Regions from separate parts of the Ruania suaedae genome, predicted to be linked through region 1. Evidence: predicted binding sites of a transcription regulator. Region 1 holds the regulator's gene; the other holds the start of a gene.

Region 1 (3,409 bases):
GGCCGTCGTCCTCGGCCTGGCCTCCTCGCTGCTGTCCTGGACGTTTGTGCTGCCGCTCGCCGTGGTCTTCTTCGGCGTGTACGCCGTGTACTTCGCCCTCGACAAGGGCCAGAACGTCATCGAGGCGATCACGTCCTCGGTGAAGCTGGCACTGGCCACCCCGGGGCAGACGATCATCGTGCTGCTGCTGGGCATGGTCGCCAACGCGGTCGGTGCGGCGCTGTGCGGCATCGGCACGCTGGTCTCGGCCCCGGTCGTGGTGCTGGCCGTGTCCTGGCTGTACAGCAAGAACGCGGGCCGGGTGCCCGCTTCGAACTGAGGCCTGCCGAACTGAGGCCTGAACCCACGAGAGCCGCCGGTGCTGTGCGCCGGCGGCTCTCGTGCTGCTACGCCGAGGGGTCTACGGGGCCGTGACGAAGTCGACGAGCTCCTCCACCCGGCCCAGCAGGCTCGGCTCCAGGTCGCGGTAGTCGCGGACCGTGCCCAGGATCTTCTTCCAGCCCCGCGCGATATCGGCCTGATCACCGGCCGGCCAGCCCAGCGCGGTGAGCGTGCCGACCTTGATGTCGGTGCCCCGCGGCACGTGCGGCCACGCCTGCAGGCCCAGCCGCGCCGGCTTCACCGCCTGCCAGACGTCGACGTAGGGGTGACCCACCACCAGCACCTGCTTCGACCCGAAGCGGCGCACCACCTCCTGGGCCACGCGCGACTCCTTGCTGCCCGCCACCAGGTGATCGACGAGCACACCTACGCGGCGCCCGGGCTCGGGCGCGAACTCGGTGAGGCGATCGGCCAGATTGTCGACGCCGTCGAGCATCTCGACCACGACCCCCTCAATCCGCAGGTCCTCGCCCCACACCTTCTCGACCAGCTCGGCGTCGTGGCGGCCCTCGACCCAGATCCGGGAACCCCGTGCCACCCGTGCCCTCGCACCGGCGACCGCCCGGGACCCGGACGCTGTGCGGGCCGGCCCGGCGGGGGCGGCCTGGGCGCGGTGGGGGACCAGGCGCACGGGCTTGCCCTCCACCCAGAAGCCGGCACCGAGCGGAAACGTGCGCGTGCGGCCGCGGCGGTCCTCCAGCACCACCACGTGCTGACCGCCGCTCTTCTCCACGGCGACCACGGCGCCCACCCAGCCGCTCTGGACCTCCTCGACCACCAGGCCGGGCTCGGCGGCTGCCTCGACCGTGCGGGGCCGGGTGCGCGCGTGTGGATCACTGCTGAGGACGTCGGAGCCGTACCGGTCGTTCATCACCCCGCGAGCCTACGACCGGACCGGGCCGCCGCCGCGGCGGCACGCGGGTCGGGTAGCGACGCCGCCGCCCGCCCGCGCACCGCGTAGAATTGGCACTCACCGTCATCGAGTGCTGATCGCCAGGGAGGTGAGGATGTCCAGCTCGGAGCGCCAGCTGCAGGTGCTGCAGGCCATCGTGCAGGACTACGTGCGCAGCCGTGAACCGGTCGGCTCACGCAACCTGGTGGACCGTCACAACCTGGACGTCTCCCCGGCCACCATCCGCAACGACATGGCGGCGCTGGAGGAACACGGGTACATCGCCCAGCCGCACACCTCCGCCGGGCGCATCCCCACCGACAAGGGCTACCGGCTCTTCGTTGATCAGATCTCGGTGATCAAACCGCTGTCCACGGTCGAGCGCCGCGCCATCGCCGAGCTGATGGAGGGCGCCGTCGATCTCGACGACGTGCTCGAGCGCACGGTGCGGCTGCTCGCCCACCTCACCCAGCAGGTCGCCGTCGTGCAGTACCCCTCCCTGCGCCGTTCGGCCCTGCGGCACGTGGAGCTGATCCCCACCGGCGAGCGGAGCCTGCTGGTGGTGATCATCACGGCCAACGGGCGCGTGGAGCAGCGCCGGGTCGAGGCCACCGAGGACCTGGACGAGACGATGGTCGCCGAGCTGCGGGCACGGCTGAACGCCGAGGTCGCGGGCCGGAACGCGGCCCGGCTGCGCTCGGTGCTGACCGATGTGGAGCAGGCCTTCCGGCCTGCCGACCGGGCCCTGGTCACGGCCGTGCTCGCCACCATCACCGACACCCTCTCCCAGGACGTCGAGGAGCGGATCGTGATGGCCGGCACCGCGCACCTGGCCCGTGCCGACGTCGACTTCACCCGCACCATCGGGCCGGTGCTGGAGGCGCTGGAGGAGCACGTAGTGCTGCTGCGGCTGCTGAGCGAGATGGCCGCTGACGACGCCGAGCAGGGGATGGGCGGCCGGGGCGCGGACCACCCGCTGGCCGTGCGGATCGGTCGCGAGACCCACCATGAGAACCTGCAGGAAGCATCCATCGTCGCCAGCGGTTACGGTGGCGAGGGCGCAGCATCCATCGGGCAGCTCGGCATCCTCGGCCCGACGCGCATGGACTACCCCACCACGATGGCCGCCGTCCGGGCCGTCGCGCGCTATCTCTCCCGCTTCCTCGGCGGCTGACTCCCACACCTGCGACACAGAAGGCAACACGTGACCGATTACTACGCGACCCTCGGAGTCTCCCGCGACGCCAGTACCGAGGAGATCAAGCGCGCCTATCGCAAGCTGGCCCGGCAGCACCACCCGGATGTCGCCGGCGTCGAGAACGCGGACCGGTTCAAGGAGATCGCCGCCGCCCACGAGGTGCTCTCCAACCCCGAGAAGCGCCAGATGTACGACATGGGCCAGCAGCCCGGTGGTGCGGGGGCCGGCGGTGCCGGCTTCGGGTTCTCCGACATCTTCGAGACGTTCTTCCAGGCCGCGGCCGGTGGTGGCGGTGGTGGCCGGGGACCGGCCTCGCGTACCCGTCGCGGGCAGGATGCGCTGCTGCGGATCTCCCTGGAGCTGTCCGAGGCCGCCTTCGGCGTCAGCAAGGACATCGAGGTCGAGACCGCCGTCATCTGCACCACCTGCCAGGGATCCTGCTGCCGGCCCGGCACCAGCCCGAGCACCTGTGAGGTCTGCCACGGCCGCGGCTCGGTGCAGCGGATGGCCCGCTCCTTCCTCGGCCAGGTGATGACCACCTCGGCCTGCGCGAACTGTTCCGGCTTCGGCACGATCATCACCGACCCGTGCAGCGAGTGCGCCGGCGAGGGGCGCGTGCGCACCCGCCGGAGCGTGCGGGTCAACGTCCCCGCCGGGGTCGACGACGGCACCCGGATCAAGCTCACCGGCCAGGGCGAGGTCGGCCCGGCCGGCGGCCCGCCCGGTGACCTGTACGTGGAGGTCCGCGAGAAGCGTCACCCAGTCTTCACCCGGCGCGGCGACGACCTGCACTGCACCACCGAGCTGCCGATGACGGCGGCCGCCCTGGGCACGCTGCTCGAGCTGGAGACCCTCGACGGCGTCCGTGAGCTGGACATCCGGCCCGGCACCCAGCCGGACGAGATCGTCACCCTCAAGGGGCTCGGCATCGGGCACCT
Region 2 (3,409 bases), 1.4 Mb from region 1:
TGAGACACCTCCGGCACGACGAAGGCCCGCATGACGAAGGCCCCCGGTTCCACGAGGGAACCGGGGGCCTTCGATGCCTCAGGTGAGGGCGAGGGGCTCGATCAGAAGCCCATACCGCCCATGCCACCCATGTCGTCGCCACCGCCGGCGGCCGGGGCGGCCTTCTCCGGCTTGTCGGCCACGACGGCCTCGGTGGTGAGGAACAGGCCGGCGATGGAGGCCGCGTTCTGCAGCGCAGAACGGGTCACCTTCACCGGGTCGTTGATGCCGGCGGCGAGAAGGTCCTCGTACTCACCGGTCGCGGCGTTGAGGCCGTGTCCGGTGGGCAGTCCGCGCACCTTCTCCACCACGACGCCGCCCTCGAGGCCGGCGTTCACGGCGATCTGCTTGAGCGGGGCGTCCACCGCGATCTGGACGATCGAGGCACCGGTGGCCTCGTCGCCGTCCAGCTCGAGCTTGGCGAAGGCCAGCGCCGCAGCCTGGATGAGGGCCACGCCACCACCGGCGACGATCCCCTCCTCCACAGCAGCCTTGGCGTTGCGCACCGCGTCCTCGATGCGGTGCTTACGCTCCTTGAGCTCGACCTCCGTGGCGGCACCGGCCTTGATGACCGCGACACCACCGGCGAGCTTGGCCAGGCGCTCCTGGAGCTTCTCGCGGTCGTAGTCGGAGTCGGAGTTCTCGATCTCGGCGCGGATCTGGCTCACACGGCCGGCGATGGCGTCGGCGTCGCCGGCACCCTCGACGATCGTGGTCTCGTCCTTGGTCACGACGACCTTGCGGGCGGTACCGAGCACCTCGAGGCCGACGTTGTCGAGCTTGAGGCCGACGGTCTCGGACACGACCTCACCACCGGTGAGGATGGCGATGTCGTTGAGCATGGCCTTGCGGCGGTCGCCGAAGCCCGGGGCCTTGACGGCCACGGACTTGAAGGTGCCACGGATCTTGTTGAGCACCAGGGTGGCCAGGGCCTCGCCCTCGACGTCCTCGGAGATGATCAGCAGCGGCTTGCCCGACTGGATGACCTTCTCCAGCAGCGGCAGGACCTCCTTGACGTTGGAGATCTTGCCCTCGACGAGCAGGACATAGGCGTCCTCCAGAACGGCCTCCTGGCGGTCCTGGTCGGTGACGAAGTACGCCGACAGGTAGCCCTTGTCGAAGCGCATACCCTCGGTGAGCTCGAGCTCGAGGCCCAGCGCCTGGGACTCCTCGACGGTGATGACGCCTTCCTTGCCCACCTTGTCGAGGGCCTCGGCGATCAGCTCACCGATCTGCGGGTCACCGGCGGAGATGCCGGCGGTGGCCGCGATCTGCGCCTTGGTGTCCACCTCGGTGGCCGAGGTGAGCAGCTCGGCGGTGACGGCGTCGACGGCCTTCTCGATGCCCCGCTTGAGGGCGATCGGGTTGGCGCCGGCGACGACGTTGCGCAGACCCTCGCGCACGAGCGCCTGAGCCAGCACGGTGGCGGTGGTGGTGCCGTCGCCTGCGACGTCGTCAGTCTTCTTGGCGACCTCCTTGACGAGCTCGGCGCCGATCTTCTCGTAGGGCTCCTCGAGCTCGATCTCCTTGGCGATGGACACACCATCGTTGGTGATCGTGGGGGCGCCCCACTTCTTCTCGAGGACGACATTGCGTCCCCGCGGGCCGAGGGTGACCTTCACGGTGTCGGCGAGGGCGTTGAGCCCACGCTCCATCCCGCGACGGGCCTCCTCGTTGAAAGCAATCTGCTTAGCCATTGGCGGTTCGATCCTCCGGAACTGGCTTTCGGTTCGGCCGGCGGGACGCCCGCGACGGACGACGTCGATCCGGTGCGTTCACGTCACGCACCGGGCCGGCGCCTCGTCTCGCTGACCACGGTTGTCACTCTCAGAGCGAGAGTGCTAATGCCATTATTGGCACTCTCGGCCCGAGAGTGCAAGGAGGGACGGTCACGCGCTCAGGGAGCGAGCGAGGGCACGGGCAGCGAGAACCGTTGTGCGAGGGCCCGGCGAGCGGCGTGCCATCCGGACATGCCGTGCACGCCCGGGGCCGGCGGCGTGGACTGCGAGCACAGATACACCCCCGGGATCGAGACCCGGTAGGGGTCCCACGCCAGCCGGGGGCGGGCCAGCAGGCCCCAGGTGGACAGGGCACCGGAGGCGATGTCACCGCCGATGTAGTTCGCATTGTGGACCGACATCTGCGAGGCCGGGGTACAACGCGCGCTCACGACGACGTCCCGGAACCCGGGCGCGAACCGTTCGATCTGCGCGGTCAGGGCCTCCGTGATGTCGCCGGGGTGCCCGGCCGGCACGTGGGCGTAGGCCCAGCCGGGGCGCAGGCCGCCGACGATCCGGCCCGGGTCGGCGATCGCCGGATCGGAGAAGAGGGCCATGGGTCGCTGCGGCATCCGGCCCGAGGCGACCTCGTTCTCGGCCGCGGCCATCTGCTCCCGGGTGCCACCGACGTGCACGGTGGCGGCCTCGCCGACGCGCGGATCCGCCCACGGCACCGGCCCGGAGAGGACGTAGTCGACCTTCGCCGCGGCGTCGCCGTAGCGGAACCGTTCCAGGGCGCGGCGCACCGACGGGCGCATCCGTTCCCCCCAGATCTGCACCAGCCCGGCCGGTGAGGTGTCGGCGAGGTAGGCCCGGGCACGTGGCAGATCGGTCCAGGACCGCACCTCGGCATCGGTGACCACGCGGCCGCCGTGCGCCTCCAGGTCGGCGATCAGGGCCGCCGTCAGGGAGCCCGACCCCCCGACGGGGATCGGCCAGCCGACGGTGTGGGCCTGCGTGGCCAGCATCATCGCCGTGCCGGAGGCGGCGGGGCTGGGCAGCGGGGCGATCGCGTGGGCGGCCACGCCGGTGAGCAGGGCGGGGCCGAGGTCACTGGAGAAGCGCAGGTTCCAGGCGGGTGTGGCCTGCTCGAGCACCCGCAGCCCGGCAGCGGCCAGCGCGCGCAGTCCGCGCACGCTGCCCAGGCCTGCCGGCACGTGGCGGCGGTCGCCCAGCGCAAGTTCGGTGAGCAGCCCGGCGTTCTCGACCAGGGGTGCGAAGAAGTGCTGCCACGCCGGTCCGTCCGGGCCGAGCTCGGCCACGGTGCGCTCCAGCGAGCGGTAGGCGATCGCGGCGCGCCCGTCGTCAAGGGGTTGGGCGTAGGAGACCTCCGGTGCGATCAGCTCGACCCCGCGGGCGGCGAAGTCGAACTCCCCGAACGCGGGGCTGGCCAGCGCCTGCGGGTGCACGGCCGAGCAGATGTCCTCACGGAGCCCGTCGGCCTGCGGCGAGTCGAGCGTGCGCGCACCCCCGCCGGCCACCGCCTGAGCCTCGAGCACGATCACCTCGAGGCCGGCGCGCGCCATCGTGACGGCCGCCGTCAGCCCGTTCGGGCCCGAGCCGATCACGACGACGTCCGTTGCGCTGCGCAC

Evidence for each region. Region 1 encodes HrcA, which represses chaperone genes, less so after heat shock. Its sites were predicted from a motif close to TTNGCACTCGNNNNNNNCGAGTGCNAA; they were not measured.
Region 2: groL (chaperonin GroEL) is a predicted target of HrcA. The motif match lies at 1,858-1,884, and genes of this name have one in related genera.

The regions. Positions count from the first base shown of each region.
Region 1 covers NZ_CP088018.1:2,042,503-2,045,911, reverse strand. Annotated here, with positions in the region: gene LQF12_RS09465 (hypothetical protein) at 1-319, shown strand, start outside; gene LQF12_RS09460 (DUF3097 domain-containing protein) at 401-1,252, opposite strand; gene hrcA (heat-inducible transcriptional repressor HrcA) at 1,389-2,447, shown strand; gene dnaJ (molecular chaperone DnaJ) at 2,478-3,409, shown strand, end outside.
Region 2 covers NZ_CP088018.1:603,644-607,052, reverse strand. Annotated here, with positions in the region: gene LQF12_RS02775 (DUF4031 domain-containing protein) at 1-3, shown strand, start outside; gene groL (chaperonin GroEL) at 102-1,736, opposite strand; gene LQF12_RS02765 (phytoene desaturase family protein) at 1,937-3,409, opposite strand, start outside.